One region of the Paenibacillus sp. HJGM_3 genome, then DNA from elsewhere that is predicted to be linked to it. Evidence: riboswitches for the same ligand, from Rfam matches in the RefSeq annotation. Region 1 holds a riboswitch; each other region holds the start of a gene.
What was found. Region 1 has a riboswitch for cyclic di-AMP ahead of ACI5FR_RS02170 (C40 family peptidase). Riboswitches for the same ligand answer to the same signal wherever they lie in the genome.
Positions count from the first base shown of each region.

Region 2: it holds a riboswitch for cyclic di-AMP, as region 1 does, so the genes downstream of both, ACI5FR_RS19865 (3D domain-containing protein) here and ACI5FR_RS02170 (C40 family peptidase) in region 1, are expected to answer to the same signal.
Region 3: it holds a riboswitch for cyclic di-AMP, as region 1 does, so the genes downstream of both, ACI5FR_RS09380 (C40 family peptidase) here and ACI5FR_RS02170 (C40 family peptidase) in region 1, are expected to answer to the same signal.

Region 1 covers NZ_JBJGED010000001.1:497,331-504,443, reverse strand. Annotated here, with positions in the region: gene ACI5FR_RS02185 (heparinase II/III domain-containing protein) at 1-1,910, shown strand, start outside; gene ACI5FR_RS02180 (extracellular solute-binding protein) at 2,033-3,427, shown strand; gene ACI5FR_RS02175 (carbohydrate-binding family 9-like protein) at 3,513-4,160, shown strand; cyclic di-AMP (ydaO/yuaA leader) riboswitch at 4,247-4,484, shown strand; gene ACI5FR_RS02170 (C40 family peptidase) at 4,488-5,351, shown strand; partial or broken gene ACI5FR_RS02165 (flagellin N-terminal helical domain-containing protein) at 5,557-5,913, shown strand.
Region 2 covers NZ_JBJGED010000018.1:110,096-117,208, forward strand. Annotated here, with positions in the region: gene ACI5FR_RS19860 (polysaccharide deacetylase family protein) at 71-1,198, shown strand; gene ACI5FR_RS19865 (3D domain-containing protein) at 1,211-2,095, opposite strand; cyclic di-AMP (ydaO/yuaA leader) riboswitch at 2,105-2,284, opposite strand; gene ACI5FR_RS19870 (response regulator transcription factor) at 2,476-3,192, opposite strand; gene trmL (tRNA (uridine(34)/cytosine(34)/5-carboxymethylaminomethyluridine(34)-2'-O)-methyltransferase TrmL) at 3,354-3,818, shown strand; gene ACI5FR_RS19880 (AbrB/MazE/SpoVT family DNA-binding domain-containing protein) at 3,949-4,197, shown strand; gene ACI5FR_RS19885 (helix-turn-helix domain-containing protein) at 4,684-5,007, shown strand; gene ACI5FR_RS19890 (IS3 family transposase) at 5,019-5,945, shown strand; gene ACI5FR_RS19895 (hypothetical protein) at 6,248-6,925, opposite strand.
Region 3 covers NZ_JBJGED010000006.1:196,517-203,629, forward strand. Annotated here, with positions in the region: gene hflX (GTPase HflX) at 1-235, shown strand, start outside; gene ACI5FR_RS09360 (SRPBCC family protein) at 308-751, opposite strand; gene ACI5FR_RS09365 (ArsR/SmtB family transcription factor) at 865-1,194, shown strand; gene ACI5FR_RS09370 (SRPBCC family protein) at 1,175-1,639, shown strand; gene ACI5FR_RS09375 (hypothetical protein) at 1,672-1,851, shown strand; gene ACI5FR_RS09380 (C40 family peptidase) at 1,906-2,505, opposite strand; cyclic di-AMP (ydaO/yuaA leader) riboswitch at 2,517-2,730, opposite strand; gene ACI5FR_RS09385 (SRPBCC domain-containing protein) at 3,048-3,473, opposite strand; gene ACI5FR_RS09390 (superoxide dismutase family protein) at 3,776-4,333, shown strand; gene ACI5FR_RS09395 (glycoside hydrolase family 2 protein) at 4,388-7,113, opposite strand, start outside.

The DNA of each region.
Region 1 (7,113 bases):
GCGGCAGCAACCACACGTTCAGCTTCCATAGCGCCGATGCGACCGTGACTACGGAAGGGCTGGAGCTGGTCCCGCAAAAGGATAGCAGCGGCAAGTACGTGGGGACTTATGCGGGAGCCGACGTTCCTTATGGCCAGAAGGAGCCGGGAAGCGGTTCGGGCAGCGGGTACAAGGGGAGCGGGTTCCATTATTTGTTCGACGTGGACCGGGCTTCGTCTCCGCAAGCGCCCTTCAGCGTGGATTGGAAGGTGAAGGACACATGGGGGATTGACCCTGCCGATCCGAACGTTCACCTTCGCCTGACTATGCTGAATTCGGTCGACGGAGTGGCGCTGGCCAGCGGTCAACCGCCTCAGAACAACGCGAAGAGTCCCCCGTCGGTCCGGTATATGGTAGCGGAGAGGACGGGCGACAACCTGAAATCGACGTTTGCTTCGGTAATCGAGCCGTACAAGAGTGAACGCTTTATCGAATCGATCGAACGGGTTGCCGTGAGCAAGGCCGGATCTCCGGTAACCGATGAGTCGGTTCAAGCGGTGAAGGTAACTTTGAAAAATGGAAGAACCGACTACGTCATTTACTCGCTGGATCCGAATTCGATTTATACCATAGACAATCAACTGCAGTTCAAGGGATTCTTCGGGGTCTATTCGGAGCGAAACGGGCAATACGAGTCGGTCTATCTGAACGACGGGACCCTGCTCGGCTTGCTGGAGGAACCCGTGATTCAGCAGTCATTCGGCAGCTTGGACGGGACGATTGCCGATTTCACGAAGACGATGTCCTTGCATAACGAGCTTATCGTGAATCTCGATCTTCGCGGCATACAGCCGGAGTCGCTCGTAGGCCGTATGATTCATATTGACAATGACGGCGTTCGGAACGGCACATACGAGATCAAAGGCTTGACTCGTGTCGGTCCAAACCAGTATCGGGTCGATCTGGGGGACATCACGCTCATCCGCTCCTATCGGGATTCGAATGATTTCAGCCAAGGATACGTCTACGATATTGCGCCAGGTGCGGCCTTCCGCATTCCGTTGTCCTTTACCCCGCCTGTGGTCACCTCGATCCGACTGAGCGGGATCCCCTCTCCGCTGCAGGCGGGCACGGTCAAGCAAACGGTAGTAACGGCAACCTACAGCAACGGCGCAGAGGCGGATGTAACCCGCTGGGCGCATTATACGAGCTCCGACCCGAGCGTGGCGGAATTTACGGATACGGGGCTGCTTTTGGCCCGAAAAGCCGGAACGACCGTAGTTAAGGCGACATATGGAGAGTTCGTGTCCGAAGCCTTCACACTGCAGGTGGAAGGCGCTGCGAAGAGCACGGCCAAGCCGGGGGTTCCTGTTCTCTCCCATGACAACGGGTACGATTACGGCTTATTGGACGGCCGATACAACGTCACGATGAACTTGTGGTATGGGCAAAACGGCTGGATCTACAAGCTGTATGAAAACGATGTGGTCGTCGATACGCAGATCCTGTCCGATCAGACCCCGGCTCCTCAGTCGGCGGTGACCGCCATCAGCGGCAAGACGAACGGCACCTACCGGTATCGGGCGGAGCTCACGAACGGACATGGAACGACGAGCAGCGATCCTCTCGTCGTCACCGTCAAGGATGCAGCGCCAGGCAAGCCTGTATTGGCTCATAATAACTGGGACGGAGACGGCCGCTATGAAGTGAGCATGAATCTGTGGTGGGGGACGAACGGAGGCACGTATCGCTTATACGAGAACGGGGTGCTGATCGATACCCAGACCTTGACCGAACGAACGCCTAACGCCCAAACCGCTGTTACAAGCGTAGCGAACCGAAGCAAGGGTACGTATGAATATCGGGCGGAGCTGGTCAACTATGCTGGTGTAACTGCAAGCGACAGGCTGACTATCATCGTCGACAAGTGAATCGGGATAGGAGAAGAGCCGGTCATTCGACCGGCTTTTTGTCTCCTGATCCGGTATGTTATGATGGTTCCAATGATGGACTGTGTGCCCTTACTAGGGGCAGAGTAACTAGGAGGACCGTTGTGAGAGCAGGCTCCAAAAAGTACGCCAAGTTTCTGAATGACATAAAGCTGAGCATCATAAGCGGGGAGCTGTCGGAAGGGGAGTTCATCCCGTCCGAGAACAGCCTCGTTCAGCAGTATGGTCTGAGCCGCCCGACCGTGCGCAAGGCGCTGGCGGAATTGGCGCAAGAGGGGCTGATCCAGACCATTCCCGGCAAAGGAAGCGTGATCCTGGGAACCGATCATCTGGAGCTGAAGGTCACGATGCTGAACCTGTACTGGATTCTTCCGTCGAATGAATATCCGCTCATTGAACGGGTTGTAGAGCGATTTAATGCAGAACACCGGCACATTCAGGTTCGACTCGTCCCCTTTTATAGCGAAATCACGCCTTCCATCTATGCCAGCTATAGAGCGCAGGATATGCAGGAACGGAAGCCGGATTTGATCAGCATCACCAACCGATTCCTGCTGGAGCTGGAAACCGAGAAGATTGATTCCGTTCTGCAGCCCTTGAACGATCTCCAGCTCGATACGCGGGCGGAAATCTATGATTTTCTGTGGAGTCCCACCATCCGGAACGGACAACTGTACGCGGTGCCGGTTACGTTCTCGCCTATTATACTGGTTTACAATAAGTCTATGTTCCATCAGATCGGCCTCGAGGTGCCGAACCGCCGTTGGACGTGGGAGGATCTGGTGCAGGCGGCTTCGCAGCTTACCCGGGAGGTTAGCCCCTCCACGGTTCAATATGGCTTTTCGTTTTCTCCTTCCTTTTACCGCTGGCCGTTGTTTTTCCTGCAAGAGGGAGGGGAGTTTGTGAAGGATGGGATTGCTTTCCCTCCGTCGGAGCAAGGGAAAGCCGGAATCCGGTTTATACTCGATTTGATCTACAAGTATAGAGTAGCGCCGCTGCTCTATAAGAGCTCTGACCTGAGCGAGCAGTTTTTCCATCGGGGCAAGGTCGGCATGATTTTATCCACGTACTATTTGTGCGAGTCGTATAGCGGCAATCCTTTTGAATGGGGAATTTGCAAATTTCCTACCGGCAGAATGGACAAGTCTTTAGCCATCTCTACGAATATCGGGATCAGCAAAGATTGCGAGCATGTACACGAGGCCCGTTATTTCATCCAATATTTGTTGTCCGAGCCTGTTCAAGCGTTCATTAAAGCGAAGAGCACCACTATTCCGGTCGTCCGATCGGTGGCGGAATCCACGAATTACCCGCATACATCTTTTACAGGCGAGGGGTATTATTCGTTCTTGGATACATTGGGCGATATCCAATTGGTCAATGATTTGGGTCTATCCAATCATCAAGTCGCTCAGCTAAACCAGGCGATGGAGATGGTCTGGTTCCGGACGGAGACGTTCGATCATGTATGGGAAGCCATTGGAGCGCGTTCCGATTAAGCTTGGCGCCTCTTTTGTAGTTGCGGACGGCGATTTCAACATGATACGCTTTGCTTGTCATATCCAGTTGAAGGAGGAGTAGGTTATGAGCGAAGCCAAGTACATATGCCGCCGGCTGCCGGCGGAGGGGAAGCTGTCGCTTCCGTTGGGAGCGTCGTTGTGGGAGCGGGCCGAGCAGGTGGAGCTGCTCGAGGTGGTGAGCGGCGGTGAGCCGCGGCTCGGTACGCGCGTCCGCGCAGCCTGGAACGACTGGGGCGTGTATTACCGGTTCGAATGCGAGGACGACTATATCCTCAGCACGATGACGCAGCGTGACGACCCGATCTACGAAGAGGACGTAGTAGAAGTGTTTATGTCGGTTGACGGGGATCTGACGCGGTATTTTGAATTCGAGTTCAGCCCGGCCGGCGTCCTGTTCGACGCCAAGATCGTCAATGACTTGTCTGATCCGAAGGGCGCTTCGATTCAAGTGGACACGTCCTGGGACAGCGCGGAGCTGGCTTCCTCGGTGAGTGTGGATCTGGCGAATCGGCGGGTCGTCTACGAGATCGCGATTCCCGCAGTGGATCTGCTGAACGGGAAGTCCATCCAGCCCGGCGACGAGTGGAGGACCAACCTGTATCGCATCGACCGTAGCCCGAACCGCGACGAGGACGAGTATACCGCTTGGTCCCCTACGGGCATCGTCCGCTTCCATATCCCGCGACGATTTGGAACATTTGTCTTCGAATAGCGGATTTGGGCGGAATGGCAGCGTTTTCCCAGCATTTTGATATTGAAACCAATTCATTCCTATGCTAGCCTTACTAACAGAAACGCAACATAATCAAGCCGAATCCGGTCGTACCGAACGACCGGTACGGGGGACCGATGGAAAGAAGCTGACGGGCGCTTAGGCAGGTCCTGTCGGCCTTTTCTTTCCCATGCGCCTTCCGGCCTAAGGCCGCGAATGCGCTAGTGGGGTGAATGCGAAGCCGCTCCGTGCAGGAGCGACACGCTAGGGAACACTCTCTTCCCGAACCCGACACCTAACCTCGGAGGCACTAGGAGGGAAAGCTGGTTGAAGAAATGGTTCAAACCCGTGGCGATGTCCTGCGCCACGTTGGGACTGGCCGCCTTGCTGTATGCGGGTGCGCCGTCCGACGCCTCCGCTGCTCCGGCGGATGACGTGAAGATGCAAGTGAACGACTCGCTCGTCTCCTTCCCGGAAACCGGGCCGGTCATGAGCCCTGCCGGCTCGGTGCTCGTTCCTCTTCGTGCGGTAGCCGAGCAGATCGGCTTCAAGCTCGATTACAGCATGCAAGGCTCGACCGTCAGCCTCACGATGAGCGACGGCAAGCGATCGATCAGCCTGCGCACCGGCTCGCCGGATGCGACCGTGAACGGGAAATCCGTGAAGCTGGAGACGGCACCCGCGTTCATGAACAGTGCGACGTATGTGCCGCTTCGGTTCGTCTCGGAGAGCCTCGGTTATCTCGTGCAGTGGGATAATGATAACCGGATCGCGATCCTGAGTCTGGATGGCAGCTATCATGCCCCGGCCTGGTACGCCCCGCCGAAGAAGTCCTCGACCGACCTGCTGTTGGAAACGGCGCAGACGTACCTCGGCATCCGCTATCAATGGGGCGGTACGACGCCTGCCGGTTTCGATTGCTCCGGCTTCGTCAATTACGTGTTCGATCAGTACGGCATCGACCTGCCTCGGACGTCCCGGGGGATGTACGACAGTGCCGGCTATTCGACCGTCGGGTTAGCGCCCGGCGATCTCGTGTTCTTCAGCATCGGCGGTTCCACTACGCATGTGGGCATCTACTTGGGGAATGAGCTGTTCATCTCCTCGACGACCTCGAGCGGGGTGAAGATCGATTCGATTACGAGCAGCTATTGGGGCAAGCGTTTCATCGGCGCGAAGCGCGTCATGTAAGGAAGTCTAAGGGAAAACGGCACGGACCTGACCGCGGGTTCGGGCCGTTTTGTCGTTTGTACGCGGTACGACTTTAGGCCTAAAAGTATACAAATCGTGGCCTAGCTCTTCATTCTGCGCGCCTATTTTCCGACAAACCATTTAGAACAACTTGACGGCTCTTGCTTTCATCCACTTTTTTCTTACTCAAGGCAGGTGCAGCATAATGCGAATCAATCATAATCTGGCTGCCGGGAATACGCAGCGGCAAGCCTCCACGAATAATACGGCCGTCGGCAAAGCGCTCGAGAAGCTGTCGTCCGGCTATCGCATCAACCGCGCCGGCGACGACGCGGCCGGGCTCGCGATCTCCGAGAAGATGCGCGGGCAGATTCGCGGTCTCGATCAGGCGTCCCGCAATGCGCAGGATGCGATCTCGCTCATCCAGACCGCCGAAGGCGCGATGGGCTCGACACAAAACATCCTGCAGCGGATGCGGGAGCTGGCGGTGCAATCGGCGAACGGTACGATGACCGATTCGGACCGCGAGCAGCTGCAGAAGGAAGTGGCGCAGCTCAAGACCGAGATCGACCGGGTCGCGACGACGACCGAGTTCAATACGAAGAAGCTGCTGAACGGCAGCTTGAGCGGCAAGAAGGAGGCGCAGGGGACGGAAGTGCTCTCCGCCATGCTCGATCAGGCGGACATTCCGGCTACCTCCGCGACCGCCAAGGCCGGCTATGCCGTCCCGATGCGGGAGGCCACGCCGGGGCAGCCCGGTACGGGGTACACGCAGATGGCGGGCGAGCCGCTGATGGAGCCGATTGTGGTTCAGACCGGGCTTAACGACCAGTTCAGCATTTCAATTAACGGGTCCGTATACAATCCTGTGTCCATCCCAGCCAGCCCCGCTCGCGGCTATACGAAAGCGGAATTTATCAGTGCCTTGAATAGTGCCGTGCAGGTATCGGTGGGTACGGATTGGGTCAATGAACTTAACCAAGTTTCATTTCAGTCCAGCCCGGATGGTCGGTTAATGGTTCAAACGGTGGCGACGGGGAGCAATAGCTCGATTTCAGTCAGTTTGTCGAATCCCGGAACAGCTTCCCAATCCGCCCTGATGGCGATGGGGTATGCCGCGAAGGCTCCGGTGTTGACCGGGACGGTCAATCTGCCTCCGACGGTAACTCTAGACGCTGTGGCAGCCAACAATGATCTGAGTGTAATTCTAGGCAACTCAACCCTAACTGTGAATGTTGTGACGGATGCGGGGCTGACCGCGGGTGGCACCTATTCGTTGCCGGACCTAGTTACTGCCCTTCAAACGGCGATGGACACCCAGTTTGGGAAAGACATTATCCAAGTGAAGGATGACGGTACACACAAGCTGAGCTTCTACACTGCCATTGGGACGGCCACATTCAGTATAGCCGACAGTGGAGGCACATTTGCCACCACCCTCCTGGGCGGATCGCCGGTGAACGCGCCGGCCGGAACGCCGGTTACGAATATTAACATCAAGGGTGCCGATCATATCATTGCGAACAAAGGCGGCACTTATATAGGGGAAGGCGTGAATGACCAATTCACGATTCGCGTGAACGGCGGGGAGCCGGAGACGATTACACTGAACGCGGGGACGTATGCGCCGGTTCAGAAGCTGCTGGATGAGATCAACAATCAGCTCGGCACGCATCCGGCGCTGGCGAATGAAGTGTTCGCTTATTTGGACGAGCAAGGTAGGCTTACGTTCGCGACGTACAAGTCGGGGGCAAGCACAAGG
Region 2 (7,113 bases), on a different contig from region 1:
CGAATCATCAACGGAGTGCCAATCCGAATTCCTGCACATACTAGGGAAAAATGTGTGGGGAGTGCGTGTGATGAGGCGAGGCTATCGTAGCAAGGGACAAGATCGGGGACTGTCATCGGGCAGGCGAATTGCCGGGGCTGCCGTCTGGACGATCGCGCTCGTCCTGAGCGCTTGTTCGGCCGGTTCGACGTCCAAGTCGGCCTCGCAAGACCCGCCCGGGATCTTGCAGCCGAGCCAGGAGCAGCAGGAGCTGAGCGGAAGCACCGGAAGCGCAGGAAGCGCCGGGGACGCCGGCCTTAGCGGCCGTGTTCAATTCTCGACGCCTGCGAAGCAATATCGGTTTATCGTCGGGCAATCCGACCCGGCCAGCCCCATACCGGCCCCCGCCGCGACAACGGACCCGGCTTCGCCGCTTCAGGCGGCGGCCCCGGTTCCGGCTCCCGCGCCGACGCAGACACCGACGTCGCCGGCCGCCTCCGTCAAAAGCAAAAAGCCTGCCATCCCCGTGCAGCGGCAGCAGGAGCAGCAGGCTAAGCGAAAGCTTACATTGGGCGAGCTGAGGCACAAATATTCCGACATCTTCAAAGTGAACGGCCAGCCCGGGGTCAAGCGCATTGCCCTTACGTTCGACGATGGCCCGGACCAGCTGTATACGCCGCAAATTCTGGATGTGCTGAAGGCGCATCAGGTCAAAGCGACGTTCTTCTTACTGGGGAAACGCGCCGAGGCGAACCCAAATATCGTGCAGCGAATCGTGCAGGAAGGCCATGTAATCGGCAACCATTCCTACAGCCATCCGTTGTTCACCAAGTTGTCGGTAGAGGAGTACAAGCAGCAGATCGATCGAACCTCCGCGATCCTCCAGGCCCAAATCGGCTATACCCCGAAGCTGATTCGCCCTCCCTACGGTGAGATTACGGAGGAGCAGCTGCAGTGGACGGGCTCGAACCGGTATGTAATCGTGAATTGGAATATCGATTCCTTGGACTGGAAAGGTCTCTCGGCCGATCAAGTCTCGCACAACATCATAAGCCATGCCAGGGGGGGCGCGATTGTGCTGCAGCATTCCGCAGGGGGAGACAAGCAAAATTTGTCCGGCACCGTAGCGGCGCTCTCGACGGTGATTTCCAAAATAAAAGCGGACGGCTACGAACTCGTAACCGTCCCGCAATTATTGAAGCTATCCAAGCAAATGTAGGTACAACGTTCCTTAGTTCAACACGTACACTTGAACCTTTTGCAGCCCGAAGGAGTTCACGAACGATTTGGACCCGGGGATGAAAATATCGATCCGGTTGCCTTGGATCGCTCCGCCGATGTCGGTAGCTTTGGCGACGAGCGTCTGAGGCAGGCCGTTAAAGCTGTATCCCTTGATCAAGACGCTCGAACCGAGCGGGATGACTTTCGGATCCACCGCGATCGTACCCAGCTTCAGCGCGTTCCCGTAATAGTCGAGTCCACCGTAGCCGCCGTTTTCTTCCGGCGCGTCGGAGTAGGCCGAAGCGGTTACATTCAGCACTTTCTTAAACGTGTACGATTTGCCTTGGTGATCCTGAACGGCTTGTCCGGCTTGTGCCGCCTGTGTATCGGCCGCCGCCATCGTTTGCGCCGGAGCGCTTGCCGCAGGCTTCGCTTTTGCCGCAGCTGCTGCCGTTTTGGCTTTGTTCACGATCGGCGCTTGCTTCGCCGCAGGCGTAGCTGCCGGCGCAGTTGCGGGTGCAGGCGTTGCCTGTGGTGCCGCCGCTGCTGCAGCTTGTGCCGCTGCCGCCGCGATCGAGGCTTGAGCCGCCGCGGTCTGAGCTGCCGCCCTAGCCGCCGCCGCTTCGTTCTTCGCGATCGTGTCGATCAGTTGCGGGCGCTGCAGGTCCCAACCTGCCAGCAGGTCGAAGTGGATCGGTTCGGAAGAAATCAGGCTTATCCCATTTTGGGAATCGGCGCTCGTGGTGGCGCGGAGCGTTGCTTCCGCTGCAGGGGACTTCTCCTCATCCGGATTCAGCTTCGAAACTAGGCTTTCCGCGAAGACGGTCGTCCCGCCGACACAGAGCGCACCCAGTGCGATGGTAACCATCGTTCTGCTGAAAAGCTTGCTTTTCAATGTACATCGCTCCTTTTGTGTTGATGCCTACGAGGTTAGCTGTCGGGTTTGGGCTGAGGATACAACCCTACGTTTTCGTGAACGATTCACCCCAAACGAACGAACTCCATCCTGATTCGTTCGTACAATCCTGCGTCCCCCGCACTTTCCATCCATGAACTGGAAAGAAAGTCTCGGCCGTGCTTAGTTAACAGGCTAACATACGACAACAGTAGGGAAAAACCCTAAAAATTTGGTAATTGTTTATGTAAACGCTTTAGTTTGTAAGCATTTGTAATTCTCGAGGGCGCCGGAAAGCAAACAAAAAAGCGCTAATTTCTTAGCGCTGAGCAAAGTTTTACGGGGTTTCGAGTGTCTAGATTTGATGGTAGAAATGCCCTTTAAGCAAACGACTCTTTTTTGACAGGCGGCTCCAGCAGCTTGTAGCCCACATTGCGAATCGTAATGATGTATTCGGGCGTGCGGGCGTTTTTCTCGATTTTGTCGCGCAGATGGCTGATGTGGACGTCCACGATGCGCGTGTCTCCGAGGAAATGGTAGTCCCAAACCCCGTGCAGCAGCTGTTGTCGGCTGAGCACCTTGCCCCGGTGTTGGCACAGGAACGAGAGCAGCTCGAATTCCTTCGGCGTCAGCTCGATCGGATTGCCGTGCAAGAACACTTCCCGCTGCGCGGGGCGCAGCTCGAGGGGGCCGATCTCGATCGTCTCCTCCGTATTGGCCGGCAGCGTGTGGAGGCGTCTCAGAATCGCCTGGATCCGGGAGACGAGCTCCTGCGGACTGAATGGCTTCGTCATATAATCGTCCGCGCCGTTGTCGAGACCGGTGATCTTATCCGACAAGTCCTGCAGGGCGGTCAGCATGATGATCGGGACGAGATTGCCTTGGCTGCGCAGCCTCCGGCACACTTGGATGCCGTCCAGCTTGGGCAGCATCAGATCGAGCACGATCAGATCCGGGCGAAACTGGGGCAGCACGTCGAAGACCGCCTCCCCGTCAAACACACATTGCACCTCATATCCGACCAGCTTCAGATTGAATTCAATCAGCATGGAGATCGAGGGTTCGTCATCAACGACAAGGATTCGTTTTTTCATCATCATCGTCTCCTTTATGTCACAGTCTGGGTCGCAGGTGGTACCCTAACGTTAAGATTAGCTCCATTATCGCCCGGCAACGTCATGCCGATATTAATCATTCGTAAAGCGGGTGTTAAAAATCGCGGCAAATTTGTTGTATAATGAAACGCGAGGTGAACGCATTGGCTTTTCATATCGTCCTAGTCGAGCCGGAGATACCGGCCAATACCGGCAACATATCCCGCACTTGCGCGGCTACGGGAACATACCTGCACTTGGTGCGGCCGCTCGGATTCCAAACCGATGACAAGACGCTCAAACGGGCGGGACTCGATTACTGGCATTCCGTCAAGATCGATTACTATGACTCTTTCCAGGAGCTGCAGGCGAAGTTTCCAGATGCTCGCTATTTCTATGCGACTACCAAGGCGACCCGTCTCTATACCGAGTTTGAGTACCGGGACGGCGATTTCTTCGTATTCGGCAAGGAGACCAAGGGGCTTCCGCCGGAGCTGATCGAGGCGAACCGCGAGACATGCATTCGGATGCCGATGACGGATGCCGTCCGGTCGCTGAATTTATCCAACTCGGCGGCCATCGTGCTGTTCGAGGGGCTTCGGCAGAACGGCTTTCTCGGCTTACATTGATTTTTCGCGTAGAATTTCAAAAGATTCCCCTTTGTGAATGAGTCTTTAGAAGGATTTTTCATCGTGCACAGCGAATGATTATCATTGTAATTTCGAGCTTTCTTGAGGATCCTGGGGAGGGGGAAGTATGATGAGGCCTGCCGGAGTCGTACGCAAAGTAGATCAACTAGGCAGAATTGTTTTACCGAAGTCGTTAAGGAAACGTTACAAAATGAATGAAGGCGACCCTGTGGAAATTTTGGTTGCCGGGGATCAAATTTTGCTGGAGCGGTATCGCCCGAAATGTGTGTTTTGCGGAGAAATGAACGGCGTTACCGAATACCGCGAGAAGCACATTTGCGAAGGCTGCATGGGGGAAATGGCCCAGATTCGAGCTTAAGCGACTTGATCTTGCGGATCCCAGCGGAATGACGAGCGAAACACCCTACACCCCAGACTCGCGCAAAAGAATAGACGATACAAGGAAAGAGACGTGCTTCGTCCGGACAGGGCGAGGGCACGTCTCTTGTTTTTAAAGACGGCTTCACAGGGGGAGGATGGACAGTGCCGACATCTCGTGTTACTGGACGGGATAAGCGAGCTTAGGCCGAGAAAGTCGAGTTACTTGTCAGGATCCGAGACGCTAGGCGGGATAAGCCGAAAAAGTCGTGTGACTGGGGGTTGGAAATCGCTCCTTATTGGAGCCAGGCCTTGCGGAGACTGTTGCAGAGGGAAAACCTCCTTCTTTTTCCGATGAAACGGTGCCTTTTGCTTCGATGAAAGGGAAAATCTCCCTCTCTTTCGGTCTTTTCTTCAAAGCCCCATAATTGGAATGGAGTCATCATAGTGAAATGAATTACACTATTGGTGAAGGGGGCTGATGATCATGAAAAACCCAACGATCTATGAAGAAATGCGAATGAAAGTTGCACAAGAAGCACTTAGCGGAACAAGAGCTGGGTTCTTAGCTCGAAAGTACAATGTTTCCCCAAAAACGATTTACAATTGGGTGAGTCAATATAAACAAAAATACGGAGCCGAGGCTATTCCTTCCGTGAACGAACGAATCGATGACTCTAAGCGCCTTCAAGAACTAGAAGATAAGTACGAAAAAGCGGTAAAAATGATTGGAGAAAAAGATCTCGAAATTGAGATTCTCCGTGACCTCGTAAAAAAGAGCAACCCCGCTTACAAGAAAGACTCGAAATAGCCGACAAATACATGAAGCGGGGCTTTGCTGCAGCACTCGTGTTGCGCTTGGTCGGCGTGAACGAATCGACTTACTATGCACGAAAGAAACGGAAATTAGAGCGGCGCGGTCGCAGAGAAAAAACGATTTCTGCCGGTCGCCCGTTCCCTGAGTATTCCCTGACGAAAGACGGTAAAAAGATCAGCGACGCCCAGATCGAAGAATGGCTAATGGAACTCGTCGAAGGCGAAGAACAAGGCTATGGGTACCGAAACCTTGCTCATGCGTTGTACATGCAAAAGGGACTCCTTTTGAACCATAAGAAGGCCTACCGACTTTGTAAGAAGTTAGGCCTCCTGCATACGCAGCGGAAGAAGAAGTTTAAGTATCCTCGGCGCTTACCCAAAAACCGAGTCGTTACAGGACCGAACCAGCTATGGCAAATGGACATTAAATACGGATATGTAGCAGGGTACGATAGCTTTTTCTTTCTATTCGACATCATTGATGTGTTTGACCGAGCGATTGTAGGTTACCATGTTGGCTCAAGTTGTGATGCTAAAGACGTTTGTGCAGCCGTGAAGCGAGCGTTACTGGCGCGAATACAACCTGGAGAAGAGAAGCCTGTCCTGCGTACAGACAATGGACCTCAATTTTTGAGCAATCGGTTTGGTGAACTGTGTCTGGAAGATGAGCAAAACCCGCTCATTCACGAGCGGATCCCGCCCAAAACACCAAACCTGAATGCTTACATTGAATCCTTCCACAGCAACATTGAGTGGGACTTGTTCTCAAGAGAAGAGTTTAACACCTTTGAAGAAGCGTACCAGGCCGTCCATCAATACATCGAGTTTTACAACCAAAGACGCTTTCATGGCAGCTTAAAGCGAATGAGTCCTGTTCAATTCCACGAAGCATGGAAAGCAGATAAATTGCCAGAGATTAAAATCGCTGTATGAAGCCCGTCAAGGCCCGCAGAGCGGTTTACTTTAGCCTTGACGGAGTGAGGATACCATCCAACACTTTTTTACAATCCTCCGGCCCATTTGGCCGGGGACGGCACACGCCGAGTGACGGGGTGCAGGGGGCGTGCTCCCTGCAAAAAAAAGGAATACTACGACAAACCGAGTAATTCACAACATGACTCCAAAATTAAGGGGCCGAGCCGATTTCGCCCTCCTTACTTGTAAAGTGGGGGAGGTTTTCCCGAGGTTTTCCCTCCCTCCGTTGGAGCGATAGCCCTCGTAATCCCATAACCTCGTTAATTGAAGTAATTCAACACCCCGTGCGCGAGCTCGTAGTTCAGAATACGCTCTCTCTTGCCTCGTTCGGCCGAAACTAACCAACCTTTGTCGCACAGCTTCGCGAGCATCAATCCCGCCGTTTTGGCGTCGATGTCGAAATGCTTCACCACATCCATCCGGCGTATGGGCCGAGCGATGGTGATGGCCAGTCGGATCAGCTCCTTTTCGGCCAGCTGGGCGCGGGAGACGGGAGGAGGGCTCGACTGGTAACGAGCGAGCACCATGCGGAGCAGAGCGATACAGAGCTCCGGCCGCTGCTCCACATCGTCGTAGGCGAAAGAAATCACGTGGTAGCCCATGGCGTGTAGGAACGTTTCCCGGTTGAGCTCATTGGAATACTTGGGGCGATCCATGTCGCGGACATGGGTGTTGAATCCCTTGATTTCGATCAACAGCTTAACCAGGCCGTTCAGCGGCAGCCAGGCGAAATCCGCGAAGTATGATCTACCCCGCCAATCCATCACTTCATACTCCGGGTGCAAATTCTCGAAATGTCCAACCAAGAGCCACCAGATCTGGCGTAAGAACAAAATCTCTGCGTGCCGATGCCCCCGTTCCAGTCTGCTGCGGCGTTCACCCGTCCTTTTTTGCAAATGCCCTTCAATAAAAGCTTTATGCTGCTCCTCGAATGACAAATAAAAACCTCCTTATAAAAATAAAAAACGCCCCAAACACGCCGCTACACAGCGTTTATTCGGGACGTTCTTCGTCTTGGTTGCTATTATAACCTATCATTCAATTATTTTCCAGTAGATTCCTGCAGATGTAGCGTATACATGCAGATCGAGCAGTTATCAGAGAAAAAAATATGGAACGAACTAGC
Region 3 (7,113 bases), on a different contig from region 1:
GGTGAAGGAGCGGAGCGGCTTGACCGAGCTGCTCGAGCAGGTTCGCCGCCACATTTTCCAGGACTATGTGCAATGCGAGATCCTGATCCCGTTCGACCAAGGCCGTCTCGTCGCCTATTTCAACGAGCACGCCAACGTGCAGGCCACGAGCTATGAGCCGGAGGGCACGCGCCTAACGCTCGAGTGCCGGGCAGCGGACTTCGAGCGGTACAAAGATGCGTTCGTCGTGTTGTAAGCCTAACAGTAGGCCAAAAAAGGGCGGTCCCCCTGTCATCCCGCATGACAGAGGGCCGCCTCTTTTAACGTTCTATCGCTGTTTTTCCTCCAAAATCCCCTTGATCCGCATCAAATCGTTCCGGTTCGCTCTCCGCATCATGACTGCCATGAAAGGTGCGATGAACGCGGAGAACCCGGTCGGGTTCCCCCGGTTGCGCAGCGTCATCCGGGTAGCGTCGCCTTCTACCGGCTCCCAAGTATAGGTCGTCTCCATCGGGAACGGACCGTCCGCCGTCCTCATGACGAGCCGCTGCCCAGGGACGTATTCCGCGATCTCGTACACATAGGCAAGTGTCTTGCCCAAGAATTGAGCCCGAAAAGCAATGCGTGACCCGACGGTTAGCGGCCTCGGCGTCTGCCATTCGGCCGATTGAATGTTGACGTACCAGTCCGGAGCGTGGTCCGGATTCGCGGCGTACTCGGCCACTTCGTCGCGGGTGCGGCGAATGACGATTTCGGTTTGCACGTCTACCATGCTGCGCTGCCTCCCCTCAGATTCATTGGTACAAGATCAGCATATACTAGGAGGAAAAAATGAACAATATTTATTAAGTTGACACTAAATTAAGTATGTGCTAAATTAATGACATGATCGATAAAGCCCTTCACGCTATAACGGAACCCAGGCGCAGAGAGATCCTGCATCTCATCCGGGACGGGGAGCTCCCCGCCAGCGCCATCGCGTCGCAATTCCAGATTTCGGCGCCCGCCATTTCGCAGCATCTCAAGGTACTTGAAGAGGCCGGACTCGTCGTGGTCAGGCGGGCCGGTACGAAACGCTATTACGGCATAAGGAGGACCGGGTTCGCCGAACTGAAGATGTACATCGACAGCTTCTGGGACGACAGCTTGCTGCGTCTGAAGGAAGCGGCAGAAGCCGAGGAAAGGAGATTGCAAGATGACAATCAGCAGCAGTGAGACGATTACCAAAGAAATCTACATCGAATGCCGGCCGGAGACGCTCTTCTCGTTCTTCACCGATCCGGACAAGCTGGTACAGTGGATGGGACGACATGTGCTCCTGGAGCCCCGGATCGGCGGCAAGTACCGGATCGATATTAACGGCAGCGACATCGCTCTGGGTGAGTATAAGGAAATTGTTCCCCATGAGCGAATTGTTATGACATGGGGCTGGGAGAAGTCGAAGCTGGTCCCGCCGGGATCGAGCACGCTTACGTTCCAGCTGACGCCGCGCGATAAGGGCACTCTGTTGCACTTGATCCATTCCGACTTGCCGGCAACGGAGATGGCCTCCCATACTCAGGGCTGGACGCATTATATGACGCGCCTGGAGATGCTAGCCCAAGGCCAAGACCCAGGCGTCGATCCTTGGTCGGAAGCGCCTATGTCGAGCAACGATTAACGATATTTATATTTAAGGAGATGGACTTTATTATGAAAACTTTAACTTGCAACTGCGGATTCACGGTCACGGACGACAACGCTTATAAGGTCGAAGCCGCCATGTGGCATCACGCCATCCATGATCATGCAGACATGTTGAAGAGCATGACGGTCGACATGCTGGAGCAATGGTTGAAGGGCAAGGACGAGCAATTGAAAGCCGGCGCTTAAAAACCTTCGGAGAGCAACAAGAGACACCTGTGAGGGTGTCTCTTGTAATTGTTTCTAGACGATTCTTTTGGCATAAACCAAAGATCGAGCGAACCATGTCCCTTCCATCGGTTCAAACGTCACTTTGCCACGCCCGCCCCCGCATTGGAGGATGTAATGTTTGCCGTCGATCTCACCTGCATAAATTCCGACATGACCACCGCCGCCGCTTGTAGACTGGTTTAAGGAACCGTCGCCAGGATCGGCCGAGTTCTTAAAGAACAACACGTCTCCGACTTGCAAATTTTTGAACTTGTCCTCAGAGTCAAGGATCACCTGATAGCCAATACTACTGTTGTAGCGTTGTTCGCGCGATGAACCGGAAAACTCAATGCCTAATGCACTTTTATATACCCAGGAAGTGAAATTCGAGCAATCAAACCCATAACCCGGTTGCTGCTTGCTTTGGCGCCATTTGACGCCAAGCTGTGTTTTGCCCGCTTCAATTAATTTATCCAGATTTGCCGCTTGCTCAATACTCGGAACCGTTTCTGGAAAAGTGATCGATGATGCATCGTTGGTTGCGGCGAATGCAGAAGCTTGTCCAACTCCTGTTAATGCAAGAACACTGGCAAGGGTAATAACTCCCTTGGTAAACATCTTATTTTTGAACATGTGTAGGCTCCTCCAAGAAATCGTATTGCCTCCGAGGTTAGTTGACGGGTTCGGGTCGAGGAAACCCTATTCTCCCCATCATTCCGAGCGATCTCGAAATGAGGGAATGAAAATTCACCCCTGCTGATCCCAATCAGGGAAATCAGCTATAAAGCATCCCCCGTACAAAGAATTGAACAACGGCCAGTAGACCGGTTCACTCATTTGATTCGGCCCTTTAATCCTACTCTCATTAACTAAAAGAGTCACCCCACAGATTTTGGTTCTAAACTTTCATAAAAAATCCCCTCCGCAGTCAACGCTTCGTTGTCTACCGAGAGGACAATCGTACAATTTCGAGCTTAAGAAGCCCTATCATGGATCCGTATGACGTGTAGTTCGATTTTATCCAATTGGAGTCGGTGTTGGGGGAAGTTTGTGAAATCAAACTAGAGCGCAAGTTGCATCCGTTCGATGAGCCTCCATAATGAATCGACAGCCTCTTTTTCCGACTTAGAGCGGAAGTTGAATCGGTTTGGACTTGTAGTTCGATACTACCTGCATTATCGCTTTGCTTGAATGGACTGAGCCACCTCCAGAAGCTGGGCGGACACATCCTCCCAACGCTCCTTCATCCGCTCCCGCATGACGCTGTTCTCCAGCTTTTCCTGATGAAAGCTAATCGTGGTGGCGTCGGCGCGCTTGGGATTCGGGATCACGCGGATTTGCAGCGTAGAAGGGCTGCTCCAGTTCTCCGGCTGCCAGGTGAGACGGAGCTGATGCAGCGGCTTCACGACGCGCAGCTCCCCGCAGGTTCCCTCCGAGGTGCAGTACTTGTGCCCTTTCTCCAGCTCCAGGGAGCGTAGTTCGCCCAGCCAGAGCGCGAGCCCTTCCGGAGTGAGCAGCAAGTCCCAAGCTTCTTGCTGGGTAAGGGGGAATGTCCGGCGAACCCCGATTTGGAATCCGGCCGAAGCCGTTTGACCGATCATACGATCCACTCCTTGTTCGATGGATTAGTGAGTTAGTTAGCTATAACAAACCTACCCCCTTATAGTACACCCGGTCGGACCACCGCCTCAAGCCGATTCAGCTTGCTGCCGAAACTCCGGAACAGCGTCAAGGTACAGCCCCACTATGCTTCAACCGTTCCGCTATTTCATGAAACCCATACTGAAACTTGATTGGAGCCACATTCGACATGCATCTACAAATTCCTCCGCTACGATGAGTATTCTGGCCGCAGGTGGTAAATAATGTAGCTGATCCACTCAATACACAGGAGGTAGCTTCAATGAAACGATCCATCATGCTAGCCGCGTTCCTGCTCGCAGGCGCAATGGCGGCTACAGGCTGCGGTCAAGCGCGGACCACCCACTCGTCGGCGGTAGAGACGTCGGCGGGTCAGCCGATGACTATAGACATCGTGAACGGCCAAGGCACGAAAATCGGATCGGCCCGCTTGACGCCGATGAGCCACGGTGTCCTGTTCGAAGTCGATGCCGCCCAGCTCGCCCCGGGGGCGCACGGCATCCACCTTCACGAAACCGGCCAGTGCAAGGCCCCGGACTTCAAGTCGGCCGGCAGCCATTTCAATCCGACCGGCAAGCAGCACGGATTCAATAATCCGAAGGGCTATCACGCCGGCGATCTGCCGAATCTGGTCGTGACCGCGGATGGGAAGGCGCAGGCCCAGTTCTTCGACCCCAACGTGACGCTGGAAAAAGGAAAGCCGAACTCGCTCCTCAAGGAGGGCGGTACGGCTCTCGTAATTCATGAGAAGGCGGACGACTACAAGACCGACCCCGCCGGCGACTCCGGCGACCGGATCGCTTGCGGTCAAATCCGCTAAATGCGCAAACGGCTGTTCGAGGGAAACCCTTGAACAGCCGTTTTTTCATGCGGGTTATTCGCAGCGGACGAGGAGGTCGATCGGATACCGCCCCGCGTTGCGCCCGTACAGCGCCAGCCCACCCTCATCCGCCTGCAGCGAGAGCTTCAGCCGGCGTGTCCGCTCCAGCCGGGCGGCGATGCGTCCGGGAACCGCGACCTTGCACAAGTACCCGTATGAGCCCGCCTCGTCCAGCTTGTTCGAGACCGGCTGATAGTGCCAGGAGAGCACGCCCCGGCTATCGGCCGGATCGTCGGGCAGGAGGAACGACTCGATCGGCTCGCCGTCGATGCAAACTTGGATTCGCGACTCGTGACGCTCTTCGTCGGTCATGTAGTACGTGTTCGGATTACGCTCCGTATTCGCGTCCGCTCCGTGCATGAACGAGATATCCGGCTTCGCGTAGCTGTCTCCTTCGACGTTCCGGGCCAGGAGGCGCTTGGCGCTCGCCTCGAACACCAGCTCCACGTTCCCGAGGAACGGCAGCTCCTCCCGACTCGGCAGCTCGATCTCGTAGTCGAACCGGCCGCTCCGGGCTCCGTTCGCCTTGTGGCCTTGGATCGCGCTCCATTGGTGGGGGAACGTGTGGCTCGCGAATTGGCCGACCGGCACCCCGATCGTCACGCCGGTCGCCTCATACCGGCCGCCGGCCTGCCCGCTCCGCACATCGAATGTCGTGAAATTGCGGGTCACGACCTCCCCCTCCTCCGTATGCAGACGGAGAGCCAGCACAGCGACGGCATCGCAATCCGGCATGTGCACGGCAAGCGGCTGCAGCGGGGATACCCCGTACCCGTCCCAATCGAGATCCAGGCTGCCGCGGTCCGCCACGAGCCGCGTCCCGAGGCTGTCGTACCACAGCTCCCAGCTCAAGCGTAGCGTCTGTCCGAAATACCGGTCCGAGAAGCTCGAGCGGAGAAGAGGCACGTTCGACAGGCTTCCGGCTTCGGCGGTTACGCAGGGAGGACTGTCTATTACGATGAAATCAGCGGAATGCAGGTCTTTCAACGTCATGCCCGGCACGAACCATTCGTAGCCGAATTGCTTTTCCGAGCCGTTCAATCGGTAGTAGCCGTTAAACTCGTTGATGACGTCGCGGAACTCTGTGAAGACGAAGCCGCACAGCTTATCGTGACGCCGGAATTCATTCAGCATGTAGCGGTAATGCCAAGCGATGTCGCTGTCCCCGGCGCCCCCCTCAATGCCCCACACGTTGCCGCATTCGCTGTTCAGCAAGGGAGCGTCGGTCTGGACGTTGCCCTCGCAGTAGTTAAACGCGGAGCCCGGAAACGTCTGGTCCACGATTTTGGCGATATGCCTGCGTACTTCCTCGTATCCGTTGATATAAAAATGCCACGTATTCAGGTCGGATTCGACATGGTCCCAGTTGCAGGCCGAGTTGTCCTCCACGAGCCGGGTCGGATCGAGCTGCTTGGCCCAGCGGTAGACGCCCCGCACCCATTCTTGCGTCTCGGGCAAATAGCGCTTCGCCGGAATCCAATCCCTCGTTTGGTCGGAAGCTTCATCATCCGTTTTCAGCCCCCAAGTCTCGTTGAACATCACCCAAGAAAAGATGGATGGGTGGTTGTAGTCCCGCTCGATCACTTCCCGGGCTTCCCGCTCATAGGACGCGCGGGCGGTCTCGTCGGGATTGCCCCAGAAGCACGGCATGTCTTCCATGACCAGAATGCCTAGCTTGTCGGCCCAATACAGCTTGCGCGGCTCCTCCGGCTTGATATGAATCCGGACGAAGTTAAGCCCCAGCCGCTTCATGAGGTAGATCTCCTCTTGCATCTCCCGATCGGTCGGATACGTGAAATAGCCGGTCGGGTGATACGATTGGTCGAGCGTGCCGTTCAAGTAGACGGGCTTCCCGTTCAGCGTGATCCAACGGTGATTCCGTTCGTCGAACCGAACCGACCCTATCTCGCGCACGCCAAAGTAGGTCGAGACGATGTCCTCGCCGGCGCCGCTGAGGAGACGCACCTCGCCTTCGTACAGATGCGGTGTTTCCGGACTCCACAGGCGCGGCGCTTCGATCGTAAACGCAGCTTGCACCTCTTGGCGGCCCGCTAGCAGCTCCAACTGCGCCCGATGCTCGACTGCGCCGCCGTCGAAGGCGAAGACCAGCTCGGCCGGGCCGGGCTGATGCGCCTCGATGGCAGCCGACACTTCGATGCGGCCGTCGAGGCGAGTAACGAACTTGGCCGCCGCCACATAGTTAGGCTGTCGCGCTTCCAGCCAGACCGGCTGCCAAATGCCTCGCAGCTCGCCATATCCCTGCTTGCCGCGCGCCTGCGAGCTGAGGTCGTGATCCTCCGCGCGAACGACGATGGTGTTGTCCCCACTTAGCCAGGCTTCGGTCACATCGAATTCGAAGGAGCCGTACCCGCCGGCGTGTGAACCGGCAAGCTTGCCGTTCAACCACACATCGCAGCGGTAATCCACGGCGCCGAAGCGCAGGAACAGCCTTGAACCGGCATCCGCCGGGGTCCACCGGACGATGCGCTTGTACCAGCCGACGCCCTTCTCGTTGCGTCCGATTCCAGACAGCGGACTTGCCCAGGAGAACGGGACTGTGATGCTCAAGTCGAAGGGGGCGTCGTCCCGTTCCTGCCATCGCTCGGTCAGTCCGGCGTTGTCGGGATCGAAGCGGAACGACCAGGGGCCGTTCAGGGAGAGCCAATCGGCTCTTTGCCACTCGGGGCGCGGGTATTCGGGACGGGGGATGCCGGTCTCGG